DNA from 3 places in the Exiguobacterium sp. s35 genome. Region 3 is predicted to be linked to each of the others. Evidence: predicted binding sites of a transcription regulator. Region 3 holds the regulator's gene; each other region holds the start of a gene.
The links. The regulator LexA, encoded in region 3, represses DNA repair genes until DNA is damaged. The targets are predictions, from matches to a motif close to CGAACATATGTTCG.

Region 1 (7,807 bases), 120 kb from region 3:
GAACCCCTCCTATTCTGACTTGGTTCTTCCCATTTCGTTTTCCTTCGCGTAAATAATGATCCGCCTCTTTTACAATCTCTTCTAACGCGTCCTCTTGCATGCGGACCGCGAGACCGAACGTCATCGTAACATGGAGACGCTCACCCTCATATTCCAGATACGTTGCCTCGATTTGACGCCGTAATTGTTCGACCGACGCGTAAACATCTTCGGATTGTTCAGAGATAAAGAGTAAAAACTCTTCGCCGCCCCAGCGGACTACAATGCTATCGATGGAAGATAGGGTAGCCGCTACTTGTTGGATGACGCGGTCTCCGCAATCATGACCGTACGTCTCGTTGAACGATTTGAATCGGTCGATATCACAGAGCACTAAAGCGTAAGGGTCACCATCACGCCCCGCTTGTTCAATCGCTTCGGAGACGCGCTCGTGCCCGGCTTTTCGATTCAATAGCCCGGTCAATCCGTCCGTAGAAGCAAGGCGTTGTAATCGCTCATTTGACAGCTCGAGTTCATCCGTCACCTCAACACGGCTTTCTCAAAGATAAACGAGAGACCGGCAATCATCATGACCGTCGAAAGGATGCAAAAAAGTCCGAGCGTCTGTTCAATGTGTTGCGGCAATGCCACAATCCCGTCTGACACATAGATAAAGAGAATGCTGTAGATCAGCATTGCGAGAGTGGTCGTCAAAATCCGGTGTCTCTCTGTCACGCTCGGCATGAAAAAGACACTATACGCCATCATGAGAATGAAGTAATGCATGTTGACATCCCAGCCTAAAATGATCGTCGAGATGATGGCGTTATATACGACCTCGATAAAGAGTCCGGTGAAGAAAATCCCATACCATCGTTTATGTACAAAATAGAACGAAATCGTGTAATATAAGACGCTCACGCCGTTCGAGATGAACAGTGAGGTCACATCCAATTGCCAAAATAATAGACAAAACAAGAGATGAACAAACCAGGCGATGACATTTCCGAAAAAAGTGATGCGCTCATTATATAACGTCCCACGACGGGCATCATACGTTGTTCCCATCTCACACCTCCTCTCATTCAGTATAGCGAAAAAGGGATCGTTTTTATATAAAAGTCATCAAAACCATTCAAAAAAACGCTTATAAAACGTATTTATTATTGCGTGAAATAGATATTTCACGCAACGTTTATGAGTTGCGCGATTGCTCTAGAGTCGATTGGTTAATCGAATGATTAACTTTATTGCAAAATAAATGGTAGACAATAATTTGTTATGTAAACCATATTGGTTTGTCTTGAAATTGTAATGTTGAACCATTATACCTTATGATGAAAATAGGACTTGAAACGGCAACTAAGGTAACGTTACACTGTAAACGTAAACCAAAGGGGGATTTTGGATGGATGATCAGCGTTTGAAGCAACTTTTGTCTGAAGCGAAGACCATCGCGGTCGTCGGTGTATCCGACAACCCGAACAAGACGGCCAACCAGATTGCAGAGTATTTGCTACGCGTCGGGTATACCGTCATCCCTGTCAACCCGATGCTCGAGGAGTGGAACGGTCGCAAGGCATATCCGTCCGTCGAGAGCATCCCGGGTAGAATCGATATCGTCGACGTGTTCCGTCGCAGCGAATTTTTAGCAGGTGTCGCAGAAGATGCGGTACGACATGGGGATGTCGGGCTCGTCTTCAATCAGCTCGGTCTCTCAAGTCCTGAGGCGGAGCAAATCGTACGTGACGCCGGACTCGATTACATCGAGAACCGCTGCCTGTACGTGGAGCATGCTCGTCTACTCGGATAAGACCTACCTCCTTGGTAGGTCTCCTTTTTTTCAGCAACGGCTGACAAGGGAGGCTTGCCAGAATGGATGAACAGCTATACAATAGGAAAGAAAAACGAACGTGTGTTCGAAATTGAGGTGACTGCTATGTCAACAGATCTATTTAATTACAATGAAGACGCCATCCAGGTGCTCGAAGGACTCACGGCCGTACGAAAACGACCGGGGATGTACATCGGGTCAACCGACCATCGCGGACTTCACCATCTCGTCTATGAGATTGTCGACAATGCGATCGATGAGGCGCTCGCCGGGTTCGGTAGTCAAATCGATGTGACGATTCACAAAAATGATGCGATCACGGTTCGTGACCACGGACGCGGAATGCCGACAGGGATGCACGCCTCAGGAAAACCGACACCTGAAGTCATCTTCACCGTCCTCCACGCAGGTGGGAAGTTCGGACAAGGCGGATACAAGACGTCGGGTGGTCTCCACGGCGTCGGTGCCTCGGTCGTCAACGCGCTCTCGAGCAAGGTCGTCGTGACGATCCATCGCGACGGAAAAGTGTTCGAGCAGACATTCGCGGACGGCGGTGTGCCACAGACGACACTCCTCGAGACGGGCAAGACGCGTCAGACCGGGACGAGTGTCTATTTCAAACCGGATGCAAGCATCTTCTCGACGACAACATATAACTATGACACGCTCGCCGAACGATTACGTGAATCGGCATTCCTCTTAAAAGGATTGACGATCACCCTCACGGATGAGCGCACAGATAAACAAGAGACGTTCCATTATGAAGAAGGAATCGCCGAGTTCGTTCAATATTTGAACGATGACAAGGCAACGCTCCATCCGATCGTCTATTTCGAGGGCACAGAGAACGAGATTGAGATCGAACTCGCGTTCCAGTTCACGGACGCCTATTCCGAGAACGTCCTCTCTTTCGTCAACAACGTCCGGACGCGCGACGGCGGGACGCATGAGGTCGGTGCCAAGACGGCAATGACCCGCATCATGAACGAATATGCGCGCAAGAACGGATTGCTTAAAGAGAAGGATAAGAACCTAGACGGTGGCGACGTCCGTGAGGGACTCACGCTCATCGTGTCGGTCCGGATCCCAGAGGAATTCCTTCAGTTCGAAGGACAGACGAAGTCGAAACTCGGCTCACCAGAGGCGCGTGCGAGTGCCGATAGCGTCATGGCGAAACAGTTGACGATCTTCTTAGAAGAGAACCCACAGATGGCCACGATGCTCATCAAAAAAGCGATTCGTGCGGCTCAGGCACGCGAGGCGGCACGGAAAGCACGTGAAGAGGCGCGGAACGGCAAGAAAAAGAAACGTTCAAGCATCTTGAACGGGAAATTGACGCCAGCGACATCGAAGAATGCAGCGAAGAACGAACTGTTCCTCGTCGAGGGTGACTCGGCCGGCGGTTCAGCCAAACAAGGACGTGATCGGACGTTCCAAGCAATCCTTCCATTACGCGGGAAGGTCATCAACTCGGAGAAATCAAAGCTCCAGGACATCATGAAAAACGAAGAAATCAACACGATCATCCATGCGATCGGCGCGGGGGTCGGTCACGATTTCGACTTGGACGACTGTAACTTCGACAAGGTCATCATCATGACGGATGCCGACACGGACGGTGCGCATATCCAAGTGCTCCTGCTCACGTTCTTCTTCCGTTATATGCGTCCGCTCGTCGAGGCAGGCCGCGTGTTCGTCGCCTTGCCACCGCTCTACCGTATCTCAAAAGGAAAAGGGAAATCCGAACAGTTCGACTACGCCTGGGACGAAGAGGCACTCGAGAAGTTGGTCAAGGTGTATAAGAAAGGCTATATCCTCCAGCGTTACAAAGGTCTCGGTGAGATGAACGCGGATCAGTTATGGGAGACGACGATGAACCCGGATACGCGTACGCTCATCCGTGTCACGGTTGATGATGCGGCTGTCGCGGACAAACGTGTCTCGGTCTTGATGGGCGACAACGTCACGCATCGTCGTGAGTGGATCGAGGAGAACGTCGCCTTCGGACTCCAGGAAGATGATTCGATCATCGCCAATGAACATGTGACTAAAGCGATTGAGGAAGTGATGTAACGATGTCGACGATTCAACACATTTTAAACTTATCTCTCGAACAGGTCGTTGGTGACCGGTTCGGGCGATATTCGAAATATATCATTCAAGACCGAGCCTTGCCGGATGCGCGAGACGGGCTCAAGCCTGTACAGCGTCGGATTCTATATGCGATGCACCATGAAGGGAACACGAACGACAAGCCGTACAGGAAGTCTGCGAAGACGGTCGGGAACGTCATCGGGAACTATCACCCGCACGGTGACTCGTCCGTCTATGAGGCGATGGTACGTCTCTCACAAGACTGGAAATTACGTTATCCACTCATCGACATGCATGGGAACAACGGATCGATGGACGGTGACCCGGCAGCGGCCATGCGTTATACGGAAGCGCGTCTCTCGAAGATCGCCGGTGTCATGCTGACGTCGATCGCGAAGAATACGGTCGACTATACACCGAACTTTGACGATTCGACAGAAGAACCGCTCGTCTTACCGTCACTCCTCCCGAACCTACTCATGAATGGGACGACAGGAATCTCTGCAGGTTATGCGACGGAGATCCCGCCACATAACTTGACGGAAGTACTCAACCTCGCCATCGCGCGTCTGAAAGGTCAGGTCGATTCGGCGACAGACGCCCTCGCGTATGTCACAGGTCCTGATTTCCCGACCGGAGGAACGGTCATGGGGAAAGACGGCATCTTAAAGGCGTTTGAGACCGGTAAAGGGAAAGTCATCATCCGGGCGAAGTCAGAGATCGAGCAGTTAAAAGGTGGCCGTGAACAAATCACCATCACGGAACTGCCATATGAAGTGAACAAGGCGAACCTTGTCAAAAAGATGGAAGAGCTTCGACTTGATAAAAAGGTTGAAGGTGTCGCGGAAGTCCGTGATGAGACAGACCGGACCGGCCTTCGCGTCGTCATCGAATTGAAGAAAGAAGCGGACGCAGAAGGTGTCCTCCATTTCTTCTTGAAGCATACGGACTTGCAGCTCGCCTATAACTACAATATGGTTTCGATCGTGAATCGGACTCCGAAACAGATGGGGATTCTCCCAATCATCGATGCTTATTTGAAGCACGTCGAGGAAGTGGTCACACGCCGCACGACGTTCGAACTCGAGCAAGCGAAAAAGCGTGCCGAAATTGTCGATGCCTTAGAGCAAGCTATCTCTGTCCTTGACGAGACGCTCGAATTGATTCGTTCTGCAAAAGACAAGGCGGACGCGAAGAACAAACTGATGCAGCGGTTCTCGTTCACGGAACGCCAGGCCGAAGCGGTCGTCATGCTCCAATTGTATCGACTCACCAACACAGACATCGTCGAGTTGCAAAAAGAAGCAAAGGCGCTCCAAAAAGAGATCGCCCGCCTCTCGAATATCCTCGACGTGGACGCGACGAAACGAAAATTGATCGTGAAAGAACTCACGGCATTGCGTGACGAGTTCGGGGACGACCGTCGCTCGATCATCGAGTCGGAAGTCGAGGAATTGAAACTGAAGACGGAAGTCATGATTGCTGTCGAGGAAACAATGGTCTTCGTCAGCCGAGACGGATACGTCAAACGTGCCTCAATGCGTTCATACGGTGCGTCAAGTGACGTCTTACCCGAGATGAAAGAGAAAGACCGCCCACTCCTCACGACACAGGCGATGACGACGGACCACTTGCTCGTCTGGACGAACAAGGGGAGCTATCTCCTCATCCCGATCCACCAAATCCCAGAATCGAAGTGGAAGGACGCCGGCCAGCACGTCGCCAACCTCGTCCCGATCGAAGGGGAACAGGTCATCTCGGCAGACGTCGTCTCGACGTTTGATACGGATGCCCATTGCCTCTTCGTGACGAAAGATGGGATGGTCAAACGTACGCCGTTACGAGACTATGACGCGCAGCGGAAGTCGAAACCGCTCATGGCCTTGAAGCTAAAAGGTGACGATGAGGTCGTTTTCGCTGGAATTAGTGATGGTCCTGGGCAGTTGTTCCTTGTCTCAGAGCGTGGATACGGTCTCTGGTTCAAAGAAGATGACGTACCGGTCGTTGGACAGCGGGCAGCTGGTGTGAAAGCGATGAACTTGAAAGATGGTGACGTCGTCGCCGACGCCTTCTCGTTCTTCACGCCACCGTTATTCGTTCTCGTGACGCAGCGAGGAGCGGTCAAGAAGATGAAACTCGAAGACCAGTTCGACTGTACGAACCGTAATCTCCGCGGAACGATGCTCATTCGTGAGGTCAAATCTAAACCGCACCAAATCCGTCGTGTGCTCCCGGTTCATGGCGATGAGACATTGCATATCGTTGGGAAAGAGAAAGCGAAACAAGTGAAGACAAAAACTCTTACGCTACTCGATCGCTATGCCAACGGGTCGTTCGTCTTCGACGAAGATTCATTCGGTGAGATCGAGGACGTCTATCTCGATTAAAGATAAGACCTGTGCATCGGCATAATCGCCGCTCACAGGTCTTTTTGTGTTAGCCATCCTTCTAGTTCTTGTTGTTGTCGACGATGATGCCGCGTATGCATCTCGACAAGCTCGAACCATTCTCTCGCGTTCAACCAGCCGAAACCGCCATGAAGTGTTTTTTGGTTATCTCCAGCGTCGTCTAGACGAGATTCTAAAGCTTCCATCCGTGAAATCAAGGTGAGCAACCGTTCTCGTAACCGGTCGTGTGAATCCGTATTATTCGGTGGTTGATTCATCTCAGGTGGGAGTTCGATTTTGATTGGCGGAAACCCACCTTCTCGAAACAACCTCTCTCCAAATGGCGTCTTCCCACCACCGAGTTGGCCGTCTTCTTGAAGACAACGGTCGACTTCATCTAAATACTCATTCGCAACCAAAATGATATGATCGTACATCTGACCAATTGACCAAATAGTAGGGGTGTATTTATACCGTAAGTCGGGTTCTGAATAGTATGCCAGTGTCTCCTTGTAATGGTCTAGTTCATAACGTTTCATGCTAGACGCCTCCTCCATTTTCTTTCAGTATACGTGACTCATACGAGTCAATGGGGAATATGAAAAGCGAAAAGGAAGAACGGATGGATTTGACGAAAGAAACATGTAGGACAAATGATAGGGGGATCTATATGTCTCAATGGCTAACGTGGGCGAAACGGATTCAGGCGCTGTCTCAGGCCGGTCTGACGTTCACACGTGATCAATATGACCGAGAACGATATGAAGAGCTCCAAGAAATCGCAAAGGAGATGTTTGAACGGCATTCAGACTTATCGAACGAGGCCATCTCACAATTGGTCCATGTCCAAGGCTATCCGACACCGAAGCTCGACGTAAGGGGTGTCGTCTTCAAAGGAGACCGGCTTTTACTCGTCAAGGAGCGGTCAGACGGATTGTGGACATTACCAGGCGGCTTCTGTGAAGTGAACCGTTCTCCTGCTTCGAATATCATCAAAGAAGTGGAGGAAGAGGCTAGCTTGGACGTGATCCCATTGCGTCTCCTCGCCTTATTCGATATGCATGAACATCCACACCCGCCACTTTCTGAGCATTACTACAAACTTTTCATCGAGTGTGCCTTGATCGGCGATGGGGAGGGGGCTGCCGGTATGGAGACGAGTGATGTCGGCTTCTTTGAACGCGATCATTTACCAGAACTCTCCCTTGCCCGTAATACGCTCGAACAGATTCATATGTGCTTCGACGCGCATTGGCAAGAAGATGACTGGACCACTTTATTCGATTAGGAGGTTCTACCGATGAAAGTGAGACGATACGGACATATCCATCAATTATCCTTTTATGCTCCTGTTCTTCCGATTAACGTCCAGTTGATCGAACATGAGCTTGGGCTCGTCTTGATTGATACAGCGCTAAAACGGAATGCGTCAGACATCCTGGCGTATATTGAAGAACTTGATAAACCGCTCCTTGCCATTTTGTTGACGCATGCCCATGGAGACCATGTCGGC
Region 2 (7,807 bases), 470 kb from region 3:
TCCTTCAATCGTATCGACGTCCGGTTTATCCATCTGTCCGAGGAACTGACGGGCGTACGCAGACAAACTCTCGACGTAGCGTCGCTGTCCTTCCGCATAAATCGTGTCGAACGCGAGCGACGATTTCCCGGAGCCGGACAAGCCCGTCAAGACGACGAGCTGGTCACGTGGGATATCAATATCGATATTTTTTAAGTTATTGACGCGTGCCCCTTTGATGACAATCGCATTTTTCTTTTCAGCCATTTAATTCCCTACCTTCAACTCCAAGATTAAGTCACGCAATTCGGCCGCTCGTTCGAACTGAAGATCGCGCGCCGCTTGCTTCATTTCTTCTTCTAATTTGGCAATCGCTGCCTCGCGTTCGGCCGGTTTCATCGTACTGAGTGATTCGAGCGCCTCTTCCTCGGCCTCGACCGTCGCTCGGATGACGCCACGAACGTCTTTACGAATTGTCTGTGGCGTGATGCCATGTTCTTCATTATAAGCCTGTTGAATCGTACGACGACGATCCGTCTCTTCGATGGCTCTTGCCATCGAGTCGGTCATCTTGTCCGCGAACAGGATGACGTGTCCGTTCGCATTACGGGCCGCCCGCCCAATCGTCTGAATGAGCGAACGGTCAGAACGAAGGAACCCTTCCTTATCGGCATCAAGAATCGTCACGAGACTGACTTCAGGAATGTCGAGTCCTTCCCGCAACAAGTTGATTCCGACGAGCACGTCGTATTTCCCGAGACGAAGATCTCGGATGATTTCAATCCGTTCGAGCGTCTTGATCTCGGAGTGCATATAGTTGACCTTGATTCCCGCTTCACGCAAGTAGTCGGACAAGTCCTCTGCCATCTTCTTCGTGAGCGTCGTCACGAGGACACGCTCGTCTCGCTTGATGCGTTCGCGAATCTGGTCCATCAAATAATCGATTTGACCTTTGATCGGATGAATCTCGATCGTCGGGTCGAGTAGTCCCGTCGGACGAATGATCTGTTCGATCATGTGCGGTGTATGTTCGAGCTCATACGGACCTGGTGTCGCCGAGATGAAGATCGCTTGTGAGACTTTCTTCTCGAACTCATCGAACTTGAGCGGACGGTTGTCCTTCGCAGACGGAAGACGGAACCCGTGGTCGACGAGCACTTGTTTCCGCGCCTGGTCCCCGTTATACATCCCGCGTACTTGCGGCAGCGTCACGTGCGACTCATCGGCAACGAGCAGGAAGTCTTCTGGGAAGTAATCGATCAATGTATACGGGGTCGAGCCTTCTGGCATTAAGTTCAAGTGTCGCGAATAGTTCTCGATGCCTGAACAATACCCCATTTCACGCATCATCTCCAAATCGTAATGCGTTCGCTGTTCGAGACGTTGCGCTTCAAGCAACTTCCCTTCCTCGCGGAACTTCTCGAGTTGCTCTTCGAGTTCCGCTTCAATATTAACGATTGCCTTTTGAAGTTTTTCGTCACGCGTGACGAAGTGGGATGCAGGGAAGATGGCGACGTGATCTCGGTCTGCGATGATTTCTCCCGTCAACGGGTCCATCTCACGGATTCGATCGATTTCATCACCGAAAAATTCGATTCGCATACAGTGTTCGTCACGCGAAGCCGGGAAGATCTCGACAACGTCCCCACGGACACGGAACCGTCCGCGCTGGAAATCGATATCGTTTCGTTCATATTGAATGTCGATGAGCTTACGAAGCATCTCGTCACGCCCCATCTCTTTTCCGACCCGAAGGCTGAGGACGAGACTACGGTATTCTTCTGGGTTACCGAGACCATATATACAAGAGACCGATGCGACGATGATGACGTCATCCCGCTCAAAGAGAGCCGACGTCGCCGAGTGACGCAGCTTATCGATTTCATCGTTAATGGAAGCATCCTTCTCGATGAACGTATCGGTCGAAGGAACGTACGCTTCAGGCTGATAATAGTCGTAGTAACTGACAAAGTATTCGACCGCGTTGTTCGGGAAGAACTCTTTGAACTCGGAATAGAGTTGACCCGCGAGCGTCTTGTTGTGGGCAAGGACGAGTGTCGGTTTCTTCACTTCTTGAATGACGTTTGAGACAGTGAACGTCTTCCCTGTTCCAGTCGCCCCGAGGAGCGTCTGATAACGGTCTCCCCGATTCACGCCTTCGACAAGTTGCCGAATCGCTTCAGGCTGGTCACCTCCTGGTTGAAATTCAGATTGTAATGCAAACGGGATCGATTCCATAAGATACTCCTCACCTTCTCATTTCATAAGTTCCTTAATTATATCATAGACACGAACAAATATTCGCTTATTAGCTTGTAGATGGATATATTCCATTTATCTTTCATATCATCTTTTCTTTTTCCGTTACCATCTCAAAAGAAACATCCAATCTCACGCCAATTATCATCTGAGAGATTGATCGTAATCGCTTTTGTGACATAGGACACGAAAAGTCGAATCCTGGACCTTGTTCCTATTCGGTTGAAATTCCCACGATTTTAAAAATGGAAGCCAAATTGGTGAATATTTCGCTCCCTGTCTGCTCCTTTATGTGAAGTTTACAGGTGTAAATGTGAACATTTGTAGGAAAAAAGTAGGATTTTTGAAAAACACTGTTTTAAAACGCTTACATTTTGGGCATATAATGAAGTGGTAAGTCAAATTGCATAGGGAGAAAGGGGAGTATCACATGTCAGCATTTGTAAGTGAAATTATCGGTACGATGCTATTGATTCTGCTCGGTAACGGTGTCGTCGCCGGCGTCGTCCTCCGCCATTCCAAAGCGGAAAACTCTGGCTGGATTGTTATCACAATGGGTTGGGGTCTCGCGGTTATGGTCGGGGTCTACGCAGCCGGTATTTACGGAGGCGCACACATCAACCCTGCCGTCACGATTGGTCTCGCGACAGCAGGAGAATTCCCATGGGCCGATGTCCCACTCTACATCCTTGCTCAGTTTATCGGAGCGTTCATTGGGGCATGTTTGGTGTATGTCCACTACAAGCCGCATTACGATGCGACGGAGGATCCAGGTTTGAAACTCGCAACGTTCTCTACTGCACCAGGTATTCGCAACACACCATCTAACTTGATTGGTGAGATTATCGGAACATTCGTCCTTGTCTTTGCATTGTTGTCATTCGGGGCAAACACATTCGCAGATGGACTTAACCCGCTCATCGTCGGTTTCTTGATTGTCTCAATCGGTCTCTCACTAGGTGGTACGACGGGATATGCGATCAACCCAGCGCGTGACCTTGGGCCACGTATCGCACACGCCATTCTTCCGATTAAAGGAAAAGGTTCATCTGATTGGGGTTATTCATGGATTCCAGTCGTTGGTCCGATTATCGGTGCTGTCATCGCCGCTCTCGTGTATGGCATTCTCGTCCCTTAACACATAATTTTGAAGGAGGAAATCACATATGGCGAAAGAAAAACGTTATATTCTAGCATTGGACCAAGGAACGACAAGTTCACGGGCAATCATTTTTGATCATGATGGAAAGATTGTCACAGTCGCACAACGCGAATTCAAACAGTACTTCCCAAAACCAGGCTGGGTCGAGCATAACGCCAATGAAATTTGGGGTTCTGTCCTCGCGGTCATGGCGGAAGCGTTCGGTTCGGCGGATATCGATCCGAATGAAATCGCTGGAATCGGGATCACGAACCAACGTGAGACAGCGGTCGTTTGGGAAAAAGAAACAGGACGCCCTGTTTACAACGCGGTCGTTTGGCAATCACGTCAAACTGCTGATATCTGTGAAGAACTAAAAGCAGCAGGTCACTCGGATATGGTCCGTGACAAAACAGGTCTCCTCATCGATGCCTACTTCTCAGGTACGAAAGTGAAATGGATTTTGGATAACGTCGAAGGCGCTCGTGAGAAAGCCGAAAACGGTGAACTCCTCTTCGGAACAATCGATACATGGCTCATCTGGAAACTCTCAGGTGGTAAAGCCCACGTAACGGATTATTCGAACGCATCACGTACACTCATGTATAACATTTACGAACAGAAGTGGGATGACGAGTTACTCGAAATCTTGACGGTACCGAAATCAATGCTTCCTGAAGTCAAACCTTCGAGTGAAGTATATGCAAACACGATCCCATATCACTTCTTCGGATTCGAAGTACCAATCGCCGGCGCGGCTGGTGACCAACAGGCTGCCTTGTTCGGTCAAACATGCTTCGAAAAAGGTGAAGGAAAGAACACGTACGGTACAGGTTGCTTCATGCTCATGAATACGGGAGAAGAAGCCGTCAAATCGGATCACGGTCTTTTGACGACAATCGCATGGGGCTATAACGGAAAAGTTGAGTATGCGCTCGAAGGTTCGATCTTCGTGGCCGGTTCGGCAATCCAATGGCTCCGTGACGGATTACGGATGTTGAAATCAGCGAAAGATTCGGAACAATATGCGACGCGTATCGAATCGACAGAAGGCGTATACGTCGTACCAGCCTTCGTTGGTCTTGGTGCACCATACTGGAACTCTGACGTTCGTGGTGCCATCTTCGGCCTCACACGCGGAACAGAGAAAGAACAGTTGGTCCGTGCGACGATCGAGTCACTCGCTTATCAGACGCGTGACGTCCTCACATCGATGGAGAACGATTCAGGTATCAACTTGAAGACACTCCGTGTCGATGGTGGAGCCGTCAGCAACAACTTCCTCATGCAGTTCCAATCGGACATCCTCGACGTTCCGGTTGAACGTCCGGAAGTGAGTGAAACGACTGCACTCGGTGCCGCTTACTTGGCAGGTCTCGCTGTTGGTTTCTGGAAAGACCAAGCAGAGATCAAAGAGCAGTGGAAACTCGATAAGAAGTTCGAGCCAAACATGGAAGAGTCTCATCGCGAAGCACTCTACAAAGGTTGGCAACACGCCGTCGAAGCAACGATGGCATTCAAACCATCAAAACTTGACGTATAAGATGAAAGGGCATCCTCACGGGTGCCCTTTTCGTATGCAAAAAAAGAGTACCCGTTAGGATACTCTTACAATTTACGAAGGCGGACACGTGGACTCGTCGGCTCCCCGACGAACAAGATACCGAGTTCGTGTGGATCGGTCTCATACATCGCACGCTGAACGAAACGGATGTCCCCGTTCAGATTCAGTACTTCGAGCTTGATGTACGGTTTATGTTGCTGGAGCGCCTCGTAAAAGCTATGCCCTCCTGTGATGATCGTTCCATTGACTTTATAAATCGATTCACCTGGGATGAGTTGCATCGCCTCTCCCGGTGAATTCGGAAGCGTGTCGACGATGACCGCCCCGCGATTTCCATTGATGAAGACAGGTGTCGTGCCACGATTTTCTCGTTTGATCCACTGAAGCCCAAGCTCATATAGCACGAACAAGGCAAACACGGCATAGTCGACATATGGAATCTCCCATACATACGAGAGACCAAATAGACCGAGAGCAATCAATGCGAGCACTGCGCGATAATTGCTCAATCGTGCAAGTAGCGTTCCCGGCAATGCGCCGGTCGACAACAAGCTGACCCCGATCGGAATCGGAAGAATGATGGGAACCATCGGCCAGTCGAGACCGAACGTCGGTGGCAAGAAGACGACAAGCGGGAAAAACCAAATCCGTTTGACGACATGCCCCCCGATGAACTGACCGCGTTTCGATAAGATCAGTGTCGGGGACGTCTCTTTTGGTCCATTCCAGCGTAAAAGGATCGCTTCCGCGAACGTGACGAGCCCGAACGTGAGGGCATAGACCGTCCAATCGACTCGAGCGAGCTCGATCACCCAATCACTGAGCGCCCCATAAGAAACGACATCGCGCAACATGACGACCCCGAACAAGACGAGAAGCGGAAGCACCGGATTGAAGAATCGCGGATGCATCGTCAACACCACGAGCGTATAGAGCACTGTGAACGAGACGGCCCACTCAAACGTGATGGTCGTCTCAAGTACGATCGTCGCGGCTGATGCGAGGACCGCTAGAAGAAGACTTGGCCAGATGAAATGCTTCCATTCCGACTTCGGCGAGCGTCGTCTCGAACGAAACATGGCTCGTTCTCGTTTGACTCGTGTCATCGATATGTATGTAAGGGCGACGAGCGTCACCCAAAACAGCGGACTACCTAACAACGTCAATAAAGCCGTAACACTCATTCGTACAACTTCCACGCGGTCCAATCCTTTCTTTCATTCAACGTTATTTTGCGGCTTCTTCGAGCGCTCGGTTCAATTGGGCATCGTTCGCCTTATCTTGAATCGCCTCGAGCAACTTCGATTCGAGCGCCGAAGCGGTCTCTTCATCGACAGTCCCTGAAGCCTCGAGACCATTGTCTGTCTGGAATGCTTTCACGGCTTCTGCCATCGTGTCCCCGAAGTATCCCGGTTGACCACCTGGCTCGTAGCCGATTCCCGTCAAAATTTTATGCAAGTTCGAGACGGCATCGCCGTAATCGCCGACTTTTAGTGACTCTTCTTCTGTCAAGACACGGGTCACATTAAAGTAATCTGGTTGAGCCACTTCAATATCCGGCTCGATTCCTTTTTTATTGATCCAGTTCCCGTCTGGCGTGAGCCATTTGCTCGTCGTCAACTTCAGGTTGCTACCGTCCTCTAAATCAAACGCCGTCTGGACGACGCCTTTCCCGAACGTCTTCGTTCCGATGATTGTTGCGCCTGCGCCTTCTTTCATCGCACCCGTCAAAATCTCAGATGCCGAGGCAGAGCCCTCATCCGTCAAGACGAAAAGATTGTACGGTTTTGCTTCACGGGCGCGACCATTTTGAGCGTCACGGTCCCCGTCCGCATTCTCGATTTGAACGACCGGTTTTGATGTCGGGACGAACCCTTCAGACATCTCGATGACGGCTGGTAAGAGCCCACCTGGGTTCCCACGCACGTCGATGATCAAGCTATCGATATCCTCTGACTCGAGCTGTTCGAGCTGTTCGAGAAACTCATCGGCCGTCGGTTCGGAGAACTGTGTCACTTGAAGATAGCCAATCTTTTTACCGTCCTGCTCCTTCACTTCTGAGAACACCGTCTCGATTGGGATCGTGTCACGCGTGATCTCATAGTCCGCCGTCTGACTGCCACGGCGAATCGTCAATGTGACGGTCGTCCCTTTTTCCCCTCGGATGAGTTGGACGGCTTCTTGTACATCCATTCCTTCGATCGACTCCCCGTCGACCGCTGTGATGATGTCACCGGGGCGAAGGCCCGCCTCCTCGGCTGGAGCGCCTTTGATTGGAGCGACGATTAAGATGTCTTCTCCTTTCTTCTCCAAAGTTGCGCCGATTCCTTCAAAACTCGATTCAATCGAGTCGGTAAATTGCGATGTTTCTTCCGCGTCCAAGAAATCCGAGTATGGATCATCGAGTGCTGCGGTCATGCCGTCGAGCGCTCCTGTCAATAAATCCTCTTCCGAGATGTCTTGTAACGAATGTTCCTCAATCAAATCACGCACTTGGTCGACTTTATCCCAGCCTTCCGCATTCGTCTGAATCGGAAGTGATGTGTCTGTAAACGCCATCGTCGCAAGGCCTGCACCGGCCCCAGCCACGAACGTTGTGCCAGCGAGTAGTCCTGCGGTAGAATTTTTCACGGGTTGGTCCCTCATTTCTCTTTGTAAGTCTTTTCATTAGTATAGCAAAAACGAGAGGAAAAGCGGACGCGTTCCACATATTTGGGACGCGTCCGCTTTAGTCAGTATCCAATATACGGGGCTGGGTCAATCGCATTCGGTTGTCCCGGTGCCCATTTTCCTCGATGTAACTCAAAGTGGAGGTGCGGTCCGGTCGACCAGCCGGTGTTGCCGAGCGTCCCGACCGTCTGTCC
Region 3 (7,807 bases):
GGGTCAACAGACGGACAATCGTCGTCTTACCCGCACCTGTCCTGCCGACAATGCCAATCGTCTTTCCGCGCTCAATCCGAAAATGGACATCACGGAGTACAACGGTTTCGTCATAGGCGAAGTGTCGCACATCGACTTCCACTTCTGAATGTGCAAGTGTCGTCGCGGCCATCCGGTCATCTTGAATCTCCGGTTTGACGGCGAGCATTCGCTCGATTCGGTCATACGATGCTCGTCCACGTTCGACAATGTTGAATAACCATCCGAACGCCAGCATCGGCCACGTCAACAACGCTAAATAGGCTGTGAAGCTGACAATTTGTCCGATCGTCAATTCACCTTGTTCAATCAAGACGGCGCCATACCCGACCGAGAGGATGTAGGACAAGCCAACAATCCCGAAGATGGTCGGATCATATAGAGCATCAATTTTGGCGACTCGTACGTTTTTTGCCATGACCTCACTCGATAAGTTCTCAAACGAATCCACGTCTCGGTCGACTTCCCCGGTCGATTTCAAGACACGAACCCCACTGACACTCTCTTGCACTTTGTCATTCAATTCTGAAAATGCTGCTTGGGCGACGCCAAAGCGGCTATGTAACATCTTCCCATACCGCGTCGTCAGAGCGACCATGATTGGCAGAGGGAGTAAAGCAACAAGTGTGAGCTTCCAACTGATCGTCGTGATCATCGTAATGATGACGAACGTTCCCAACGTCACGCTATCGACGAGTGTCAATATTCCCGCACCTGCCGTCATCGATACGGCCTGCACATCATTCGTCGCGTGGGCCATCAGGTCGCCAACACGTGACTTTTTGTAAAATCGTTGATCGAGATCGGTAAAGTGCCGATACAGTTGGCTACGTAACATTCTCCCTAGTCGAATCGAAGCGCCGAAGATGAAATAGCGCCAAAAGAAGCGGGCAACATAATTCCCGATCCCGACTGCTGCGAGACCCCCGAGTAACATCCAGAGCGTATTTGACGAGAGTGAACCACGGTTGATTTCGTCGACGATTCGACCAATGATACGCGGTGGAATCAATTCTAGCCCTGCCACGAATATGAGTAAGACGATGCCGAGTGCATACGTCTTCCATTCGAGACGCAAAAACCAGGACAATTGTTTAAATACACGAATATGAAACGCCTCCTTTGTCTTTATATGAAGATTATTCATTAATCGTAGCGAAAGTCTGTTCGATTGTCTAACAAAAAGAGGAAACAAAAAAAAAGCACTTCGGATACCGAAGTGCTCTCGTGATTGATTATGATTTCTTTTCGTTTTTCATCTGCACGTTCATGGCGCGCATCACTTGGTTAACTTTCTTCTGTGATGGCTTTTGACCCATTTGCATCATCAACGTACGAATCATATCTTCATTGATTGGCGGGTTCTGTTCAAGGTAGTTCATCATGTATTTACGCGCGATAAAGAATCCGATCGCGATACCCCCGATGAGTGCTGCCACGACAAGAAGAATCCAGAATAATGTACTCAAGGCTTTACCTCCTCTACCATATGAAACATCGTTTTTTACTATACACTAAATTGACCAACTTCGCTAGTCGTCCAGAAAAAAAGTGACGACCAAACAAATGGTCGTCACGAGATTTTCGAATTCGATTAAAGTGATTTTACTGCATTGACGACGTTGTCGACTGACATGCCGTATTCTTTCATGAGGAGGTCCCCAGGTGCAGATGCTCCGAACTTGTCGATTCCGAGTACTTTTCCACCGAATCCTACATATTTATACCAACCAAGTGTCGCACCTGCTTCAAGTGATACACGCTTCGTGATTGAAGATGGAAGGACAGACTCTTTATACTCAGCAGATTGCGCTTCAAAGAGTTCCCATGATGGCATCGATACGACTGCCGCATTCACGCCTTCAGCCGCAAGTTGCTCACGCGCTTCAACGAGAACGTGTACTTCAGAACCCGTACCGAGCAAGAGGACATCTGCATCTTTCGATTCACCTGCAACGACGTATGCTCCTTTTGCTGCCGTTTCAACCGATGTGCCTTCAAGCTCTGGTAACGCTTGACGTGTCAAGACGAGAAGTGAAGGTGTCGTTTTCGATGTTACCGCCTGTTTCCAAGCAGCGATTGTTTCTTTCCCGTCTGCCGGACGAAGAACAGAGAGGTTCGGCATCGCGCGGAAACTCATCAAATGTTCAACTGGCTCGTGTGTTGGGCCATCTTCACCAACTGCAATTGAGTCGTGCGTCAAGATGAACGTTGACGGAAGTCCCATGAGTGCAGCAAGACGAACTGCCGGGCGAAGGTAATCCGAGAAGACGAAGAATGTCGCACCGTAAGGAAGGACGCCGCCATGAAGTGCCATTCCGTTTACAGCTGCTGCCATTGCGAACTCACGAACACCAAACCAGATGTTACGTCCAGCTGGATCTTCATCGAAGTCCACTGCACCTTTAATCATCGAGTTGTTTGACCCGGCAAGGTCAGCAGATCCACCGAAGAGTGTCGGTACTGCTTTCGCGATTGCGTTTAAGACTTCGCCGCTCGTTTGACGTGTTGCTTTTTTCGAACCGATTTCGAATGTTGGCAACTCGCTGTCCCAACCTTCAGGAAGTTCGTTATTCATTGCACGCTCGAACTGTGCACCGAGTTCTGGATGTGCCGCTTTATATGCTTCTACGAGTTCGTTCCAGTCTGACTCATATTTCGCGCCAGGCTCGACAACTTTCTCGTTGAATAGGTCATATACTTCGTTTGGTACGTAGAATGGCTCGCCTTCCCATTTATAGAACTGTTTCGTCAATTCGATTTCCGCATCTCCAAGTGGAGCACCGTGTGATGCCGATTTACCTGATTTGTTCGGTGAACCGAATCCGATGACCGTTTTCACTTCGATCAATGTAGGTTTTGACGTTTCAGCTTTCGCTGCATCGATTGCTTTTGCGATCGAATCGATATCTGTTCCGTCTTCGACACGAATGACTTGCCATCCGTACGCGTTGAAACGGTCTTCTACGCTTTCAGAGAACGATTTGTGAAGATCGCCATCGAGTGAGATATCGTTTGAATCGTAAAGAACGACGAGTTTACCGAGCTTCAAGTGACCAGCGAGTGATGCCGCTTCTGCCGATACACCTTCCATCAAGTCTCCGTCTCCGCAAATCCCGAACGTGTAGTGGTCAACGACGTTGAACTCGTCGCGGTTGTAAGTCGCTTCTAAGTGCTTCTCGGCCATGGCCATCCCGACAGCCATTGCAATCCCTTGTCCAAGTGGGCCCGTCGTCGCATCTACACCAGCCGTATGACGGTATTCTGGGTGACCAGGAGTCTTCGAGTCCATTTGACGGAATGATTTAAGGTCGTCCATCGACAAATCATATCCAGACAAGTGAAGGAGCGAATACAAGAGCATCGATCCATGACCTGCCGAAAGAACGAAACGGTCACGGTTGAACCAGTTCGGGTTTTTCGGGTTGTGACGCATTTTGTCTGTCCAAAGTGTAAACGCCATAGGTGCAGCACCCATCGGCATCCCTGGGTGACCAGAGTTCGCTTTTTGGACCGCATCAATTGAGAGCGTCCGGATCGAGTTAATCGCTAATAATTCTTTAGTAGTTGTTTCCACTAATTTCATCCTCTCTGTGTTAAGAAGGTTTTCTACCCGTCATATTTTATCACACTCATTCGTGTGTCACAACTAATTAATTAGTATAACACATTTGGTGAAATCGTTTCCTTCAATTGCCTTGAAAAAACAGCAATCCGTTCGTCTGATGACAGTTCGTGTATAACAAAAATGCACATCCTATACGAAATAGGATGTGCATTCAGCATCACTCGCCACGATAGCGTTTTTGATCTTCTTTCAATTTCTCTGGTGTGACGTCGTTTCCTTCTGGATCGACGACCTTCATACCCATCATTTGCGATTTGAACGATTGACGGAACGCCTTCAAATATTCTTGGCGTAAATCTTGTTGTTCGTTCATCTCATCTTGAGACAGTCCTTCTGTCTTCGCTTTGTTGGCGAGGAAATTGATTCGCTCCAATTGTCCTGGTGCTAACATCTGACTCGCCCCCTCTCTAGTGAATTTGTTCTTATACTTTACAAAATCAGAGAGGAAGAATCAAGTTTCAGCTACTGACTGGTGCTCGAGATACCGTCGATTGACGGTCGCTTTCGACACTTCATAACCGAATCCACGGAGTGTTGCCGCAATCTCAGCAAACGTCAACCCACGCTCGCGCAGTTGGATAATCTCCTCAATCGGCACTTCGATTCGATGTCGTCCACCTTGATCATTGTTTTGAATATTACGCTGTGGATTGAATCCGTTAGCGACAGCACGGCGCATCCCGCGAGAAATTTTAGCGTTGTGAATTTTACGTTGATACTCTTCCACAACACTGACAATCTCTAATACCATTTTTTCGGCATCAGAAACGACATATTCCGACGTCGATTGCATCGTCAGCAACCGAACGTCATGCTTCATCAATGTATGCAAGATGGCAATCTTGGCATTCCCTCGTCCCAGGCGACTGTCGTCCGTGACAAGCACGGCATCCAAATCAGACATCGACACATGGTCAAGCAAATCAAGGAGCCCCTGTCGATTCACATCATATCCACTCTCTTGCTCCGTGATGATCTCTATGACTTCTGCCCCTAGTTGCGAAGCTAGATGCTGTAATTCATCGACTTGCCGACTGAGTGATGTCTCTTGGGTGGACTTGTTCGTCGATACCCGACAATAGATGACGACTCGCATCGCATCACTCCCTTTCATCGCATTCATTCCTTACGATACACAGTTCCAGAACGGTTCGCAACGATCAACAATCACTCAGCGGCATACCATTTTGTTTTTCGTTCATTATGCTCTTCTCGCTCTGCCATAATTTGCGCTTCGAGTGATTCCGCTTGGGCATAAGCGACTTCTTCTTCAATCGTACGTTCCGTAGTGACGACCGGTTCGACTACCGCCGGTTCCCCCCGCATCTCCCCTGCCAAATAAAAAGCGAACATCCCGACCAAGAGCATCCCGACTAAAATGATTCCGTTAAGTGTATCTTTCATGATTGCATTGCCTCCTGTATAAGAATATACGTTCGTTAGAACGTTTGTTCGTTTATCTGTTCTCATCATAAAACAAGAACCCGTGTTCGGTCAACACAAAAAAAACGAACGAATGTTTGTACGCTCATGTGTTCTTGTGTTACACTAGACACATAAAGAATAGGATGCGTTTGCAGGTTATTCGATTACATCGAGGTGAACATAATGAAAAAAATGTCAGCGCGACAACAACAGATTCTTGATTTCATCAAAGACGAAGTTCGGGCAAAGGGATATCCGCCTTCTGTTCGTGAAATTGGAGAAGCCGTCGGCCTTGCTTCTAGTTCGACCGTACATGGTCACTTAGATCGTTTGGAAAAACGCGGGTTGATCCGTCGAGACAAGACGAAACCTCGCGCGATTGAAATTTTGACTGAAGATATTCCTACAATGGAAGAACAAGAGTCCGTCATGTACGTACCGGTCATCGGGAAAGTCACTGCCGGGACACCGATCACCGCCATCGAGAACGTGGAAGAGCACTTCCCGCTCCCAGCACATATCGTCGGTTCAGATAATGTATACATGTTGTCTGTCTCTGGGGATTCGATGATCAACGCAGGCATTTTAGACGGAGACCGTGTGCTCGTCCGCCAGCAGAGCACGGCCGACAATGGAGAGATTGTCGTTGCTATGACGGAAGAAGGCGAAGCGACTGTGAAGCGGATTTATAAGGAAGCTTCAAAGGTCCGCCTTCAACCGGAGAACGACGAGTTAGAAGCGATGTATTTTGACAACGTCTCGATTTTAGGGAAGGTCATCGGTGTATACCGGACGATTCATTAATGGCTAGTGGCAAGACCCATACCCGAACGAATCTCGTGGCAACCGGCGCACTTGCGGTTGCCACGCCTTTTATTGAAATCGATATTCCGTTCGCATTGATCATCGGTGCGATTATCGGTACACTCTGGCTCTCCCCAGACCTTGACTTAAAATCAGACGCCTATTACCGATGGGGTCCACTTAAATTCATATGGCTCCCTTACGTAAAGCTCATGCCGCACCGTTCGCTCTTTTCGCATTTACCTGTTTTGAGTGACCTAATTCGGATTGCGTACATCGGCTTTCCACTCATTCTACTTTTGCCTTTCACGGCATATGAAACAGAAATTCGGTCGTGGGTGGACGTTCACGGCATGTCGTTCTTTTTAGGTCTCGTATTTGCAACGACGCTACACACGATGCTCGACTATACATCAACATTTTTTAAGAAAGCATTCTGAACAATTAAAAGGACCACCTGCCGATTTTTTCGCGGAGGTGGTTTTTTTTACTTAAATGGCATAGTAAATGAAAGAGCACGGAACAATCTTCAGATGAAGGTCATTCCGTGCTCTTTTTGCATATTTCTTCTATTAGTAGAGCGTCATGTACTGATCGCGTTCCCACTCCGTGACTTGCATACGGAACATATCCCACTCGATTTCTTTCAATTCGAGGAAGTGTTCGCCGATGTGCTCACCGAGTGATTCCATCACGACTTTGTCCGCACGAAGGACTTCGAGTGCGTCGAAGAGCGTTGCTGGGAGATCGTCGATTCCGTTCGCAACACGCTCTGGCTTGTCCATCACGTAAATGTTGCTGTCGATTGGTTTTGGTGCATTCAAATCTTTTTCGATTCCGTCAAGACCTGAAGCCAAGAGAGCAGCAAGTGCGAGGTACGGGTTCGCTGCTGGGTCAACCGAGCGTACTTCGATACGAGTTGAGAGACCACGTGCTGCTGGTACACGTACGAGTGGCGAACGGTTGCGTGCGCTCCATGCAACGTAGCAAGGTGCTTCGTAACCAGGTACAAGACGCTTGTAAGAGTTCACAGTCGGGTTACATACTGCTGTGAACGCACGAGCGTGCTCCAAGATACCAGCTGTGAACGCGCGAGCTGTGTCTGAAAGTTCCATGTCGCCATTCGGATCGTAGAAGACGTTTGTGTCACCTTTGAAGAGTGACATGTTCGCGTGCATTCCTGAACCGTTTACTCCAAAGAGTGGTTTTGGCATGAATGTCGCGTGAAGACCATACTTCGCAGCAATCGTCTTAACAACGAGCTTGAACGTTTGGATGTTATCTGCCGTTGTGACAGCATCTGCATACTTGAAGTCGATTTCGTGTTGTCCTGGTGCAACTTCGTGGTGTGATGCTTCGATTTCAAAGCCCATGTTTTCAAGTTCGATGACGATTTCTTTACGGCAGTTTTCACCGAGGTCAACTGGCGCCAAGTCGAAATATCCACCTTGGTCGTTAAGTTCAAGTGTCGGACGACCTGATGCGTCTTTCTTGAACAAGAAGAATTCTGGCTCTGGTCCAACGTTGAACGCTGAGAAGCCAAGTTTTTGCATTTTCTCAAGGTTACGCTTGAGTGTACCGCGCGGGTCACCACTGAATGGTGTACCGTCTGGGTTATAAATATCACAAATTAAGCGAGCGACTTTTCCGCTGCCATCTGTCCACGGGAAGACAACCCATGTGTTGAGGTCTGGATATAAGTACATGTCTGATTCCTCGATGCGGACGAATCCTTCGATTGATGATCCGTCAAACATCATCTTGTTATCAAGTGCTTTGTCCAATTGGCTGATCGGCACCTCGACGTTTTTGATTGTTCCGAGGATATCCGTGAATTGAAGACGAATAAAGCGTACGTCTTCCTCTTGTGCGATGCGTTTAATGTCTTCTTTTGTGAACGTTTTTCTGGCC

Region 1: a site for LexA is predicted at 1,888-1,901, ahead of parE (DNA topoisomerase IV subunit B). Genes of this name have one in related genera too.
Region 2: a site for LexA is predicted at 2,270-2,283, ahead of uvrB (excinuclease ABC subunit UvrB). Genes of this name have one in related genera too.

The regions. Positions count from the first base shown of each region.
Region 1 is NZ_JACSKI010000001.1:774,580-782,386, reverse strand. It holds gene KNO75_RS15020 (GGDEF domain-containing protein) at 1-523, opposite strand, end outside; gene KNO75_RS15015 (hypothetical protein) at 520-1,047, opposite strand; gene KNO75_RS04035 (CoA-binding protein) at 1,388-1,792, shown strand; gene parE (DNA topoisomerase IV subunit B) at 1,919-3,886, shown strand; gene parC (DNA topoisomerase IV subunit A) at 3,889-6,294, shown strand; gene KNO75_RS04020 (DinB family protein) at 6,327-6,833, opposite strand; gene KNO75_RS04015 (NUDIX hydrolase) at 6,965-7,582, shown strand; gene KNO75_RS04010 (MBL fold metallo-hydrolase) at 7,595-7,807, shown strand, end outside.
Region 2 is NZ_JACSKI010000001.1:1,360,638-1,368,444, forward strand. It holds gene uvrA (excinuclease ABC subunit UvrA) at 1-246, opposite strand, end outside; gene uvrB (excinuclease ABC subunit UvrB) at 247-2,217, opposite strand; gene KNO75_RS07010 (MIP/aquaporin family protein) at 2,669-3,376, shown strand; gene glpK (glycerol kinase GlpK) at 3,405-4,922, shown strand; gene KNO75_RS07020 (PDZ domain-containing protein) at 4,988-6,142, opposite strand; gene KNO75_RS07025 (S41 family peptidase) at 6,171-7,574, opposite strand; gene KNO75_RS07030 (murein hydrolase activator EnvC family protein) at 7,676-7,807, opposite strand, start outside.
Region 3 is NZ_JACSKI010000001.1:894,981-902,787, forward strand. It holds gene KNO75_RS04625 (ABC transporter transmembrane domain-containing protein) at 1-1,147, opposite strand, end outside; gene KNO75_RS04630 (YneF family protein) at 1,275-1,508, opposite strand; gene tkt (transketolase) at 1,634-3,625, opposite strand; gene KNO75_RS04640 (DUF896 domain-containing protein) at 3,825-4,058, opposite strand; gene KNO75_RS04645 (YneB family resolvase-like protein) at 4,119-4,763, opposite strand; gene KNO75_RS04650 (hypothetical protein) at 4,835-5,071, opposite strand; gene lexA (transcriptional repressor LexA) at 5,276-5,896, shown strand; gene KNO75_RS04660 (metal-binding protein) at 5,896-6,336, shown strand; gene glnA (type I glutamate--ammonia ligase) at 6,469-7,807, opposite strand, start outside.